Regions from separate parts of the Blastococcus montanus genome, predicted to be linked through region 1. Evidence: riboswitches for the same ligand, from Rfam matches in the RefSeq annotation. Region 1 holds a riboswitch; each other region holds the start of a gene.
The links. Region 1 has a riboswitch for cyclic di-AMP ahead of ABDB74_RS11460 (C40 family peptidase). Riboswitches for the same ligand answer to the same signal wherever they lie in the genome.
Positions count from the first base shown of each region.

Region 2: linked by a shared signal. The riboswitch ahead of ABDB74_RS07050 (LysM domain-containing protein) and the one ahead of ABDB74_RS11460 (C40 family peptidase) in region 1 are both predicted to bind cyclic di-AMP.
Region 3: linked by a shared signal. The riboswitch ahead of ABDB74_RS19470 (C40 family peptidase) and the one ahead of ABDB74_RS11460 (C40 family peptidase) in region 1 are both predicted to bind cyclic di-AMP.

Region 1 is NZ_CP155551.1:2,376,045-2,380,733, reverse strand. It holds gene ABDB74_RS11465 (MFS transporter) at 1-440, opposite strand, end outside; gene ABDB74_RS11460 (C40 family peptidase) at 689-1,951, opposite strand; cyclic di-AMP (ydaO/yuaA leader) riboswitch at 1,966-2,108, opposite strand; gene cobA (uroporphyrinogen-III C-methyltransferase) at 2,264-3,895, opposite strand; gene ABDB74_RS11450 (ATP-binding cassette domain-containing protein) at 3,892-4,689, opposite strand, start outside.
Region 2 is NZ_CP155551.1:1,434,531-1,439,219, forward strand. It holds gene ABDB74_RS07035 (DUF222 domain-containing protein) at 1-744, opposite strand, end outside; RNA gene rnpB (RNase P RNA component class A) at 848-1,249, shown strand; gene ABDB74_RS07045 (hypothetical protein) at 1,559-2,335, shown strand; cyclic di-AMP (ydaO/yuaA leader) riboswitch at 2,607-2,752, shown strand; gene ABDB74_RS07050 (LysM domain-containing protein) at 2,825-3,685, shown strand; gene ABDB74_RS07055 (Gfo/Idh/MocA family oxidoreductase) at 3,778-4,689, opposite strand, start outside.
Region 3 is NZ_CP155551.1:4,058,310-4,062,998, reverse strand. It holds gene ABDB74_RS19480 (transglycosylase domain-containing protein) at 1-1,491, shown strand, start outside; gene ABDB74_RS19475 (YhjD/YihY/BrkB family envelope integrity protein) at 1,441-2,394, opposite strand; cyclic di-AMP (ydaO/yuaA leader) riboswitch at 2,589-2,747, shown strand; gene ABDB74_RS19470 (C40 family peptidase) at 2,765-3,880, shown strand; gene ABDB74_RS19465 (hypothetical protein) at 3,902-4,459, opposite strand; gene ABDB74_RS19460 (DUF3817 domain-containing protein) at 4,573-4,689, shown strand, end outside.

The sequences.
Region 1 (4,689 bases):
CCGAGGATGAAGCCGCCCTGCCAGGTCGCGGCGGCCCGGCCCCGGTGCGACGGGGGTGCGACCCGCAGCAGGAGGGAGAGCGCGGCCACGGTGAACATGGCGCTGCCGATGCCCCCGGCCGCGCGGAGCCCGAGGAAGAGCGGGAACGAGCCGGCCAGCCCGGCCACACCGGTGGTGACGGCGACGATCACCAGCCCGGAGGCGAGCACCAGGCGCTCGCCGAACCGCTCGACCAGCGTGCCGCCGCTGAACGCCGAGACGAAGCGGAAGAAGGCGAAGGCGCTCACCGCCAACCCGACGGCCGTGGTCCCGACGCCGAACGACCGGGCGAACAGCGGGATCGCCGGGGCCACGATGCCGAAGCCCAGGGCGACGACGAAGGCGATGACCGCCAGGACCTTGACCTCGCGGGGGAGGTCTCCCCGTGTCCCGACCCGCACGGGTCGCGATGGTCGCACGCCGCCCGATGGCCACCGGCGCGCGGGGCGTGTGGTCACCCCGCGCGCCGGTGCGATGCTCCCGAGGCTTTCAGCCGGCTGTGGCTCCGGCCGGCTTCCGCGCCTCGGTCCGCTCCTCGCTCGTTCCTCGCTGCGATGCTCCCGAGGCTGTCAGCCGGCTGTGGCTCTGGCCGGCTTCCGCGCCTCGGTCCGCTCCTCGCTCGTTCCTCGCTGCGATGCTCCCGAGGCTGTCAGCCGGCGATCCGCCGGGCGCTGGTGAAGTTGCCCATCGAGTCGATCGAGGCGACCTTCACCGGCACGCCGCTGGTGGAGGCGTGCACCATCTGCCCGTTGCCGACGTAGATGCCGACGTGGCTCACCGGGCTGTAGAAGAACAGCAGGTCACCGGGCTGCAGGGCCGACCGGGACACCGGGGTGCCCATCGTCGACTGCATCCGGCTCGAGTGCGGCAGCCTGATGCCGGCCGCGGCGTAGGCGTACTGCACCAGGCCGGAGCAGTCGAACGCGTTCGGCCCGGCCGCCGCCCAGACGTAGGGGTCACCCACCTGGGCCAGCGCCGTGCTCACCGCCGTCTGGGCGGCGCCGCTGCCGCCGGCGACCGGGGCAGGCGCCGGTGCGGGAGCGGGCGCCGGAGGCGGTGCGGGAGCCGGCGCGGGCGTGGGTGCGGGTGCCGCAGCGCGCGCAGGAGCGGGTGCGGGTGCGGGTGCGGGAGCCGCGCGGGGTGCGGGCGCCGGGGCGGGTGCCGGAGCCGCACGGGGTACGGCCGCCTGGGCCGGTGCGTCGTCCGCCGGTGTGTCCTCCGCCGGCGCGGCGGCAGCCGCCGCCGCCTCGGCCGCGTGCCGCTCGACCTCGGCCGCGTGCCGCTCGGCCTCGGCACGGGACGCGCGCTGCTCCTCGGCGCTGAGCCGGTCGTACTGAGCCTGGTACACGGCGATCTGCTCGTCCAGCAGCGCCCGCTGGGCCGTGACCCGGTCGACCTGCGCTTCGGCGTCCGCTGCGGCCCGGTCGGCGGCGGCCTGCGCCCGGTCGGCGTCCTCACCGGCCGCCCGGGCCTCGCCCAGCACGCCGTTGTTGTGGTCGGCGATCGTGCCGAGGAGGCCGACCCGGTCGACCATGTCCGCGGCGGACTCGCTGGTGAGCATCGCCTCGATCGCACCGAGCCGGGACCCGGTGTAGGCGCTGCGGGCCACCGTGCGGACCTGCTCACGGGCCGCCGCGAGCGCGGCCTCGGCGGCGGCGAGCTCCTCGGTGGCCTGTTCGGCGGCCAGCCGGGCGGCCGCCAGGTGCTCCCGCGTCTCGTTGAACCGCTCGGCGAGGACCTCCAGGTCGTGGGCGCGGGCGGCGACCAGCGCGGCGGCCTCCTGCGAGGTCTCCGGCTCGGGAGCGGCGGTCGCGGGGAGCGGCGTCAGGACGACGCCGCCGACGGCGACGAGGGCCAGGAGGGTCCGGCGGCCGGTGATCCGTCGGTGGGCAGGGCTGAGCGAACTCGCCATGTTCGGCGGGTTGTCCTTTCTTCCACGGCCGCCTACCGGGTTAGCTGACGGGTTCGGGCGGGAAGGCGCCCGGCGTCCGGTGACCTGGTGAGGTCACCGGTCGCTTCACCCCGGTGGTGCGGTGGGTCCCCGGTCCGGGTGCCGGCGGGTGCCGGCGGGTGGTTCGGCGGCGTCCGGGCGGCTGTCACCGGTGAGCGACGGGCGGGGCCGTCCGGACCGCCCCACGCTAGGGCCCGATCCGGCGCGCCACCATGCGGTCGGACGCATTCGGCCGGAACTTTCGCGTCAGCCGTGCCGGTCGGTCACCGACCGTCATCGACGCGCCGCGACCGATCCGGCCACGGCCACGACCTCGCCGACGACCCAGACGGCCGGGGGGCGGATGCCTTCCTCGGCGAGGGTGCGGGGGAGGTCGGCGAGGGTGGTGCGGACGGAGTGCTGGGTGGCGGTGGAGCCGTCGGCGACGACGGCGACGGGGGTGTCGGGGGCGCGGCCGTGTTCCACCAGTGCCGCGGCGATGGCGGGGGCGGTGTCGACGCCCATGAGGACGACGACGGTGCCGCGCAGCCGGCCCAGGGCGGGCCAGTCGACGAGGGACTGGGGGTGGCCGGGTGGGAGGTGGCCGGAGACGACGACGAACTCGTGGGTGAGGCCGCGGTGGGTGACGGGGATGCCGGCCAGGGCGGGGACGGCGATGGCGCTGGTGATGCCGGGGACGACCTCGACGGGGATGCCGGCGGCGGTGCAGGCCTGGAGTTCTTCGAGGCCGCGGCCGAAGACGTAGGGGTCTCCGCCCTTGAGGCGGACGACGCGGCGGCCGGCGCGGGCGTGTTCGACGAGGAGTTCGTTGATGCGTTCCTGGGCCATGGAGCGGCCGCGGGGGAGTTTGGCGGCGTCGATGATCTCGACCTCGGGGGGCAGGGAGGCGAGCAGGGCCTGGGGGGCGAGGTGGTCGGCGACGACGACGTCGGCGGTGGCCAGGGCCTGCCGGCCGCGGACGGTGATCAGGCCGGGGTCGCCGGGGCCACCGCCCACGAGGACGACGCTGCCGCCGCCCGGCTGCTCCGGGGCCCGGACGGGCAGGCTGCCGTCGCCGAGCCCCGCGACGACGGCGTCCCGCACACCGACCGCACGGGGACCGTCCGGGCCGTGCACCGCGACCACGAGGTCGCCGGCCCGGCCGGTGACCGGCAGGGCGGCGCTGGCCAGCTCCGGTTGGTCGGCCCGGGTGCAGAAGATCCGGCCGAGCTCGGCGTCCCGGGCGACCGCCGCGTCGACGTCCGCGTCGCCGGTCGCCGCCAGCGCCAACCAGGCGCCGTTCAGGTCACCGGCCCGGTACGCCCGCGGCTGCCAGGTCACCCGCCCCGAGGACGCCAGCGACTCCAGCGCCGGGGTCACCTCCGGGCTGACGACGGTGACGAGCGCGCCGGCCGCCAGCACCCCGGCCACCCCGCGGTGCGCCGCCGCGCCGCCGCCGACGACGACCACGCGGCGGCCGGCCAGCCGGAGCCCGACGGGGTGCAGCACCTCGGGAGCGCGGTCGGTGGTCAGGGGTCCTCCTCGGTCGTGGGTGCCGGGCCGCGCCGGGACGTCGGCTGCCCGCCGGGCGACGGCGACGGTGATCCGGCCGTGCACCGTCTTGCCGACGACGAGCGCGCCACCGCCGAGCAGCGCCGCGGCCTCGGCCACCGACGGGGTGCCGACGCGGGCCGCGACCGCCCCGGACGGCGACGGCACCGGGACACGGGCCAGCGCCTCGGCCGGATGGCCGGTGAGCGGCCAGCCGCGGCGCTCGGCGGCCGCCACGAGCCCCGGCTCGGTGACGCGGCTGTCCAGGGTGGCCAGCCGCACCGGCCCGCTCCCGGGCGGGAGGACGGCGTCCACGGCGGCCAGCACCTCGGTGGCGCTCACGCCGGAGGCCAGCCCGATGCCCACGGTCCTCATGCGCGCACCCCGGGGCGGTCCGGCAGCGCGGCGAGCAGCTCGCCCGCGTCGCGCGGCAACGGCCCGTCGGGGAGCAGGCCCAGCGCGTGCAGCCGGGCGCCGACCACGAGCGCCCACGGCCGGGCCAGCCGGGCGCGGCCGAGCAGGGCGCCGTCACCGAGCACCTCGCGGGGTGCGCCCTGCACCACGGTGCGGTCGACGACGACGGCGACCTCGTCGGCCCAGCCCAGCGCGAGGTCGACGTCGTGGGTGCTCATGACCACGGTGGAGTCGTGCTCCTGCAACCGCGCGAGCGCGGCGAGGGTGTCGGCGACCGCGGTCGGGTCCAGCCCGGCCGTCGGCTCGTCCAGGAGGACCACGCAGGGGCGCATCGCCACCGCGCCGGCGATCGCCACCCGCTTGCGCTCGCCGTAGGAGAGCTGGTGCGTGGGCCGCGCGGCCAGGTCGGCGACCCCCAGGAGGTCCAGCGCCTCGGCCACCCGGGCCCGCACCTCGTCCTCGGCGAGCCCGAGGTTCAGCGGCCCGAACGAGACGTCCTGGGTCACCGACGCGCTGAACAGCTGGTCGTCGGGGTCCTGCAGCACCAGCTGGACCGTCTGCCGGTGGTCCCGCAACCCGCGGCGGGTGTGCACCAACGGCGCGCCGTCGACGGTCACCGTGCCGGCGGCCGGGCGCAGGGCTCCGGACAGGCAGCGCAGCAGCGTCGTCTTCCCCGAGCCGTTGGCGCCCAGCAGCGCCAGCCGCCGTCCCGCGGGCACGGTGACCGCGGCGCCGTCGAGGACCGGGGCCGCCCC
Region 2 (4,689 bases), 940 kb from region 1:
GGCGTGCCGGTCGGCGGCGTCCCGGCAGGCGCGGGCCTCGGGATGGGGCAGCAGAGCGCGGAACTCGCTCATCCCGTCCCCGACCGGACGCACCGTCACATCCGCCCCGCGCCGCCGCTGCTCCCGCCGCCGGTCGGCCGCCGCGGCGTCGCGCGCCAGCAGCTCGGCGCGCACGGCTTCCCGTAGCTTGCGCGCGCCCAGTTCGGCGGCGCGGGGCAGGACCGCGGTCTCCATGCCGGCGATCGCGGCCGGGTCGGTGTCGCGGCCGGTGGCGGCGACCTCCGCGGCCATGGCCCGCGCCCGCGCCCAGTCCAGCCGTCCCAGGCTGAGCTCCGCGTGCGTGGCCGGCAGCCGGGTGGTGAGGATCTCGGCGTGCTCGAGCTGGGTGACCGCCGCAGTGCGGCTGCAGTTCTGGATCAGCGCCAGTTCATCGGGCAGGAACTCGCTGACCCCCGGCGGCCCGACCTGCCCGGCCTGTTCCCCACCCGGTGACCGGCCGTCCGGCGCGGGACGGGCGGCCGCCAGGTCCATGACGAGCTCGGCGCGCAGCGCGGCCAGCTTCGCCTCGGCCACCACGATCTGCCCGAGCAACTCCGCGGTCTCCGCCGCGCTGCGGCGGGCCGGCAGCCACCCGCCGAGCGGTTCCTCCCGATCGCAGAAGTCGGGATCGTCGATCTCCCACGGCGAGGGCGCCGTGTCCACCGACGTCACGGTCACCCCGACCGCGAACCCGACCACCGACATACCCGCAGGCTAAGCGGGGGGTACGACACATTCCGGCGCCCCGATCCAGGCCGGTCGGCGACGCGGCCGGACGGGCAGGTCCTAGACTGGCCGGCACGACGGACGAGTCGGCTGGGCGGTCGCGTCGGCGGGGGAGACCCCGTCGCCGAGGAACGTCCGGGCTCCACAGGGCAGGGTGGTCGTTAACGACGACCCGGGGTGACCCGCGGGACAGTGCCACAGAAAACAGACCGCCAGCGCGTGCGCTGGTAAGGGTGAAACGGTGGTGTAAGAGACCACCAGCACGCCGGGTGACCGGCGTGGCTCGGTAAACCCCACCCGGAGCTAGGTCAAGAAGGGGCGGCGGTTCGCCGTCGTCCCGCGCAGGCGTTCGAGGGCGGCCCGCCCGAGCCTGCGGGTAGACCGCTCGAGCCTGCCGGCAACGGCAGGCCTAGATGGATGACCGCCCATCGGGACGCCGCGAGGCGCCCGTGGACAGAACCCGGCGTACAGGCCGACTCGTCCGTCGTCCTCCCCATGATCAGACCTGTCCCCGCAGGTCCCCTCGGCGTGTCACGAAAACGTCATGCGCGCGATCGGGTTGTGCGCGTTCGAGATGGACCGCTCCGGGCATGGAATGCGAAGGCCCGATGGCGGGCCTGGTGGGACGCGGACCTCCCTGGGTCCGTCCACCGTGCTGCCGGGTCCTCCCCGACCCATGTTCTTCCCCGGCGGGAACCGATTCGCCGTCCGCACCACGGGTGGCGGTACCGCACCGTGCCCGATGTCCTCCGCAGCACCGGGAGGGCATGCCCCCTCGGACGAAGGAGTCTCCATGCGCAAGGCGTTCGCACTTCCGACCGTCGCCCTCGTCGCCACCGCCTTCCCGCTGCTGGCCGCGACCTCGGCTTCGGCCGCCGACCACGACGGCAGCTACCAGGCCACGCTGGGTGCGCTCAACGAGTCCGGCGTCACGGGGACCGGCATGGTGACCCTCTCCGGTGACCAGGCCACCGTGACGGTCGAGGCGTCGAACCTGCTCGCCGGCGCGCCGCACGCTCAGCACTTCCACATCGGCGCCCTGGGCCAGTGCCCGACGGCGGACGACGACGCGGACGGGGACGGCATCGTCAGCACGCCCGAGGCCGCGGAGTACTACGGCTCCATCGGCGCGTCGCTGACCACCACCGGCGACACCGGCCCGGACAGCGGCCTGGCCGTGGACCGCTTCCCGACCGCCGAGGGCGGCTCGTACACCTACGAGCGCACCTTCTCGGTGTCGGAGGACGTGCAGGAGTCCTTCGCTGCCGGCAACGCGGTGCTGGTCGTGCACGGCATCGACGCCAACGGTGACGGTGCGTACGACCCGAGCGCCGGGATGAGCCCGCTCGACCCGTCGCTGCCGCTGGAGGCCACCGCCCCGGCCGCCTGTGGCGTCCTCGAGGCCTCGCAGATGGGCACCATGCCCGCCGGCGGTGCCGAGACCGGTGCCGGCTCGACCAGTGGCATCGAGCAGCAGACCGCGATCGGCGTCGGCGCCCTCGCCGCGGCCGGTGCGGCCGCGGCCGGTGTCACCGCCTACCGCCGCCGCCAGGCCACCGACCAGGCCTGATCGCACAGCCCGGTGCACGCCGGGCGGGCGCTGCCCGCCCGGCGCTGCCGCCCGGCGCTGCTCGCCCCGGCCGGATCGGCGGACCGTGCCCCGGGCGCCGATCGTCCGGTGAACGCGGCGCTGCGCGCACGGTCCATGACGCACCGTGCGCCTCTGCGGAGGGTCCCGGAAAAGGTCGGAGTGGTTCCGCTGTCCCCGGTCCGGTCTGCCTAGCCTTCCCACGTCACCCGACCGGGTGACCCGGATGGCCGCCCGCCGAACCTGCCCACGGCCACCGGACGCGTCGACAGAACGGGCAGGCGCGGGGGACCCACCGACCAGTGGCCCTCCGGGGCCTCGGGGTGAAGCCGCACGATGCGGCCGGGCAACTCTCGCCCGAACCCGACAGCTAACTCCGCAGGCGGCGAGAGGGCTCACCACTCCATGCGCACTCGCAACCGCACCCTGGGCCGACACCGTCGTCCCGCCCGCAACCGCGTCATGTCGGCCGTGACCTACCCGGCCGTGGTCCTCGGGGCTGCTTCGGCCGTCACCCTGGGGACGATCGCTCCGGCGTCCGCCCACACCGGGGAGCACACCGTTCGCTCCGGCGACACCCTCAGCACGATCGCGTCCGGTCACGGGACGTCGTGGCGCAGCGTCTACGACGCCAACCGGGCCACGATCGGTGGGAACCCGAACGTCCTGCGGGTCGGGCAGGTGCTCACCATCGGCGGCTCCGGCCCGGCGCCGACCGCCGCCGCGCCCGCGCCCGCGCCGAGCGCTTCCGGCGCGTACGTCGTACGCCCGGGAGACACGCTCGGCAGGATCGCCGCCCGACACGGCATCAGCTGGCAGCAGCTGCACGCCACCAACCGTGCGGTCATCGGTGCCAACCCCAACGTGCTGCGCGTCGGACAGCGACTGGTCCTCAGCGGCGCCACGGCCGCGGCGCCTGCCCCCAGCGCGGCACCCGACCGCGCCAGCCGGTCGAACCGGCCCGCCCCGGCTCCCGCGCCGGCCCCGGCTGCGACCTCCGCGGCCTACGGCCAGTGGGACCCGCACGTCCGCCCCGCCGTCCAGGAGGTCGCCGAGCGGTTCGGCGTCGCACGTGTCCTCACCCGCCCCGGTCACAGCCCCACCGCCGGCCGCGCGGCCGACTTCATGGTCCACACCGACCGGGCCAAGGGTGACGCCATTGCCCAGTACGTGGTCGACAACGCGGCCCGGCTCCGCGTCGACTACGTGATCTGGCACCAGAAGGTCGCCGGTCCGTGGACCGGCTGGCAGTGGAAGGCCATGGCCGACCGCGGATCCCCCACGGCCAACCACATGGACCACCCGCACGTGTCCTTCCTCCCCGCGGGGTAACCGGCCACGGGGGCCGCTGGGCTCCAGGAGAGACGACGAGCGCCCCCCTCCCGGGTTCCGGGCGGGGGGCGCTCCCCGTGCGGCCGTGCTGATCAGCCGATCCCGACCACGACCCCCTCGGTCGCGCTGCGCCGGGCGGCGTCGAGCACGGCCATCGAGGCGATGGCGGCACGCGGGTCGACCGGCACCTGCCCGAGCCCGCGGACGGCGCGGGCGAATGCCGGGTAGAAGGTGTCCCAGGCGCCGTTCTCGGTGGGCACCGGCCGGCCGGCGTCCCCGCGGTGCACGCGGCCCCAGCGCTCCGGCGGCTCGGCACCCCAGGCCGGGCCCAGCGACGCCGGGGTGTGGGCGGCGAGCAGGAGGTCCTCCTGGCCGTCCATGAGGGTGTCGTTGACGTAGCTGCCGGTCGTCCCGGTCACCCGGAACCGGGGCCCCGGTGCACCCTGGCTCCAGCTGCCCGACAGGTGCGACCGTGCGCCGTTCGCATGGGTCACGGCCATGAAGACGTCGTCGTCCAGGCCGTTCTCCCGCAGCCGCCACTCGGCGTAGACCGAGACGGCCGGCCCGAGCAGGACCAGTGCCTGGTCGACGAGGTGGCTGCCGAAGTCGAGCAGCGTGCCACCACCGGCGGCGCCCGGCCCGCTCCCCGGGGCCAGCCGCTCGAAGCGGGACTCGAAACGGACCAGCTCTCCGAGCGCACCCTCGGCCACCAACCGGCGGACGGTGAGGAAGTCGGAGTCCCACCGCCGGTTCTGGTACGGCGACAGCGCCAGGCCCGCCCGCTCGGCGAGCTCCACCGACCGGCGGGCGGCGTCGGCGTCCAGCGCGAACGGCTTGTCGCAGACCACCGCGAGCCCCAGCTCCAGCGCCCGGTCGGTCAGCCCGCTGTGCGTGGCGGCGGGCGTGGAGATCGCCACCGCCTCCGCGCCGGCGTCCTTGAGCTCCTCCAGGGAGGCGAAGGCCGCCCGGCCGGGTGCGTCCTCGGCCACCAGCGCCCGGCGCTC
Region 3 (4,689 bases), 1.7 Mb from region 1:
GGGGAGCTCGGCCTCACCCAGGAGGACCTGGACCGCAACGGCTACGTCATCCAGACCACGCTGGACCCGGAGCTGCAGCGCTCCGGTGACGCCGCGGTGCTGGCGACCGAGCCCCTCGACAGCTCGCTGGCGGCGACGTTCACGGCGGTCGAGCCGGGCACCGGGCACCTGCTGGCGATGAGCGTGAACCGGGTCTTCGGCTACGACGAGAACGACCGGACCCAGGAGTCGGTCAACCTCAACGCCGCGCCCAGCCGCGGTGCCGGGTCGACGTACAAGGTCTTCGTCGCGGCGGCCGCGCTGGCCCGGGGGTACTCGACCGAGTACACCCTCACCGCCCCGAGCCCGTACCACTCCCGCGTCTACCGGGACCAGGGCGGCCCGTACGACGTCCGGAACTCCGGGACCTACCGCGCGACCCTGGACCTGACCACGGCGCTGTACCAGTCGTCCAACACCTACTTCCTGGCCCTCGAGGACGCCCTGGGCAGCATCGAGGAGCCGGTGCGCATCGCCGAGCGGATGGGCCTGTACGAGCACGGCCCCGCCGGGCTGGCCGAGAAGACGATCGAGCAGAACAACGGCTCGTTCGCCTTCGGCCCCGAGGCCACCAGCCCGCTGGGGCTGGCCGGTGCCTACTCGACGCTGGCCGCGAGCGGGACGCAGTGCGACGTCGTCCCGGTCACCGCGCTGCTCGACCGCTCCGGGGAGCCGGTCCTCGACGACGACGGCGAGCCGCTGGTCGGCGGGGACCGGTGCACCTCCGACGCCATCCCGGCCGGGGTCGCGAACACCCTCAACCAGATGCTGCGCAAGGACGTCGAACCCGGCTACGCCGGGCAGACCGGCCGGCGCGCCTACGTCCCCGGCCACCAGATCGCCGGCAAGACCGGCACCACCCAGGAGAACGTCTCGGTCGCCTTCGTCGGCTACACCCCGGAGATCGCGGCGAGCGTCATGGTCTTCAACCCCACGGAGAAGGAGGACGTCGGCGGCTTCGGCGGCGGCAAGGGCGCCACCATCTGGCACGACGCGATGGCGCCGATCCTCACGGCCCGCGGCAGCAGCGACTTCCCGCCGGCCGACCCGGCCGTGGTCCGGGGCAACACGATCCGGGTGCCGAGCTGCTCGGACCCGTTCGACTGCCAGGACGCGCTGCGGCGGGCCGGCCTCGTCGACTGGGTCATCCGGGTGGACAGCGACCTGGCGCCGGGGGAGCTGGTGGGCACGAGCCCGCCGGCGGGAGGCCGCGCCGTCCGCGGCCAGGTGGTCGCCATCCTGGTCAGCAACGGCTCGCGCCACGTCCCGCCGCCGCCACCCCCTCCGCTGCCTCCGCCGCCCGTTCCCCAGCCGCCGCCGGCGCCCGTTCCCGAGCCGCCGGCCCCGCCGGCACCGCCGGCACCGGACACAGTTCCGGACGGCGGCACGGAGCCGCCGGACTCACCGGACGTGGTCGAGACCCGGTCCTGGCGCGACCGGCTGCCCTCCTGACCGCCGGGCGGGCCCGGGCCGCCGGCCGAGCAGGTCGTCCAGCGACTCCGTCGCCAGCCAGCCGCACAGCACGACGAGGTGCAGCAGGAACAGCCAGAGGCCGAGCGCGACCACCCCGCCGACGACGTCGAGCCCGCCGAACGGTGCACCGAGGTCCAGCGGGAGGGAGAGGAACAGCACGAAGCCCTGGAGGAAGCCCGACAGGCAGGCGGCGGTGAAGAGCGCGCCCGCGGCCAGGGCCGGCCAGCGGACCCGGCCGCCGCCCACCACCTGGAACCCCCACGCGAGCGGGACGGTGAGGGCCGCGAGGACCGCGTAGAACCCCACCGCGACCTGCCCCAGCGTGGCGGCGACGCCACCTCGGTCGGCGAGGTCGGCCATGAGCGAGGCGACCAGCAGGAGCGGGTACAGCAGCGCCGGCGCGAGGACGAGGAGGGGAAGGGTCGCCAGCCGGCCGCGCCAGCCGGTCATCCCCTCCTTCCGGGCACTGAACCGCATGAGCGCGCGGCGCAGGCCCTCGCCGTAGAGCGACATCGGGAGCAGGGCCAGCAGCGCCCCGATCGGATCCAGGTCCACGCCGGCGTCCACCAGGCGCGCGACGGCGGCCGGCGCGCCGAGGTCACCGGGCAGCAGGTCGGCCAGCCGGGCCCCCAGGTCGTGCACGCGGCCGGCGGAGGTGAGCCAGGTCGTCAGGCCGAACGCCAGCACGAGCAGGGGCACCACCGCGATCCCGGCGTAGAAGGTCAGGCCGGCGGCGATCAGCGCCAGGTCCCGGCCCCGCAGCCGGGTGCGTACGCCGGAGGTGACGCCGGTCAGCAGGGCACGCGGCCACGGCCGGGTGCCGAACGGGAGCATCCCTCCGTAGTGGTCCTCGCGTGGGGTGCCGAAACGGGGCCGGCGCACCGTCCGCACGCCCGCCGCCGCGTGCGGGGCGCCGGCCGGGAGATGACGGATCGCAGACCGGCGGTGCCGCGCAACGTGACGAGGCGCGCAGCCGTCCAGGTCGGGAAATGTGGCCCAGGGATTGTCACGGTCCGGTCACGGCCCTACGGTGGGTCCGTCCGCCGGGGCCCCACGTCACTGCTTGAGTGACACCCCGCCGGGCGCCGTCGAGCCGGTCATCCACAATTGTGGGTGCGCGGGCCGGGGACCCACCGCAGCACTGGGGTGTAGCGCGGGCGGCCATGTGCCGTCGCGCCGGGCGAACTCCCGCTCGAACCCGTCAGCTAACCCGGTAGGCGGCTCGTGGATGAGATCGGAGAGCCGCCGCACCATGGCGACCCCCCTGCGCACGCCCGCCCGCCGCCGCACCGTCCGGGCCGGTCTGGCCCTCGCCGGCACGGTCGGGCTCCTGCTGACCGCGGTTCCCGCGTCCGCGGACCCCGGAGACCCGAGCACCTCGGCGGAGGCCGCCCAGCTGATCGCCGAGCGCGGCCACGAGCTCGAGATCATCACCGAGCAGTTCAACGAGGCGCGCGATGCGCTCGACGCCCAGCAGGCCGCCGCGGAGGCCGCGGCCGCTCAGCTGGAGCAGGCCACCGCCGCCCTGGCCGCCGCGCAGGAGGCGGTACGGGGCGTCGCGCGCAGCGCGTTCACCGGCGAGAGCCTCGGGTCGCTGCAGGCCCTCATGACCAGCGAGTCGGCCGACGAGTTCGTCAGCCGCGTCGCCACGCTGCAGGCGATCGCCGGCCACCAGAACGGCGTCCTCGACCACGCCGCGGAGGCCAACGTCGCCGCCGCACAGGCGCAGGCCGCCGCCGAGACGACCGCCGCGGACGCGCAGGCCGCCTACGACGCCGTCGCCGCGCAGCAGGCCGACCTGGAGCGGCAGGTCGCCGACTACCAGGCCCAGTACGAGCGGCTCAGCGCCGCGGAGCAGCAGGCGGCCGCAGCGGCCGCCGCGGCCGCCCACGCCACCGCGCACGCCGCCGAGGTGGCGGAGGAGCGCAGCGCCGCGCCGGAGCGGGCCAGCCGTACCGAGCGGACCGCCCCCGCGCCCGGCGCCGCGCCGCCGGCGCCGGTCGTCGCGAACGGTTCGGCCGCGCAGATCGCCGTCGACACGGCCATGGCCCAGCGCGGCAAGCCGTACGTGTGGGCCGCGTCGGGGCCGGGCTCCTTCGACTGCTCGGGACTCACCAGCTACGCGTACCGGGCGGCCGGCATCAGCCTTCCGCGCGCCAGCCGCAACCAGGCGGCCACCGGCCAGCCGGTGTCCCGCGCCGAGGCCCGCCCCGGCGACCTGGTGTCCTTCTACAGCCCGGTGAGCCACATCGGCATCTACATCGGCAACGGCCAGATGGTGCACGCGCCGACGTCCGGTGACGTCGTGAAGGTGGCGAGCGTCGACTCCATGGGCGCCACCCCCAAGTTCAACCGCGTCGCGAGCTGACGGCTCAGCTGCGGGGCCGGGTCAGGGCGGGAACGCCGCCCGACCCGGCCCGGTCACCTGCTGGAGCAGCCCCCAGACGAACGCCGCACGGACGCCGCCGGGCAGGTGTACCTCCCAGCGGGTGACCACCCGGGGATCGACCCCGCGTGCACCCGGCAGGCCGACGACGTCGTCGAGCACGTGCTCCCAGACGAGCAGCCGGCCGGCCGACGCCGCGGGGACGCGGGACCCCGGCGCCCGGACCAGGTGCTCGTTCAGCACCGATCCACCCGGGCCCGTGAGCATCTCCCACCACAGGTGCGGCCACAGCGGCAACGGCCAGCGGCGGACCTGGACGTCGAGGTCGCCGAAGCGCCGGTCCTCCAGCTCCTCCGGTGGGCCGAGGACCGCCACGCGCAGCGCCAGCCCGCGAGGGGCCCGGGGGGAGTGCTGCAGCGCCTGCCAGCGGGTGTGCGCGGCGTGCGCCTCGGCCCGGGTGGCGCCGAGCCGCGGGAGCGCCGCGGCCGTGAGGTCGGGACGGACGTCGGCCATCCGGCGCAGCAGCACCAGGCAGAACTCCCGCCGGGCCAGTCCGCGCACGTGCCCGACCCTGCCACGCCGCCGGCTGCCGCGAAGGTCACACCCGCGACGGGGACCCGGTCGCGCCCCGGGGCGTTGAGGATCGGGAACCCCCACCGACCGGAGGACGTCCGTTGAACCCCCGCACCGCCGCCACCGCCTTCCGCATCGTCGCCGTCGCCGAGGCGCTGTCCTGGATCGGCCTGCTGGCCGGGATGTTCGTCAAGCGGGTGCTCGAGGCCTCAGAGGTC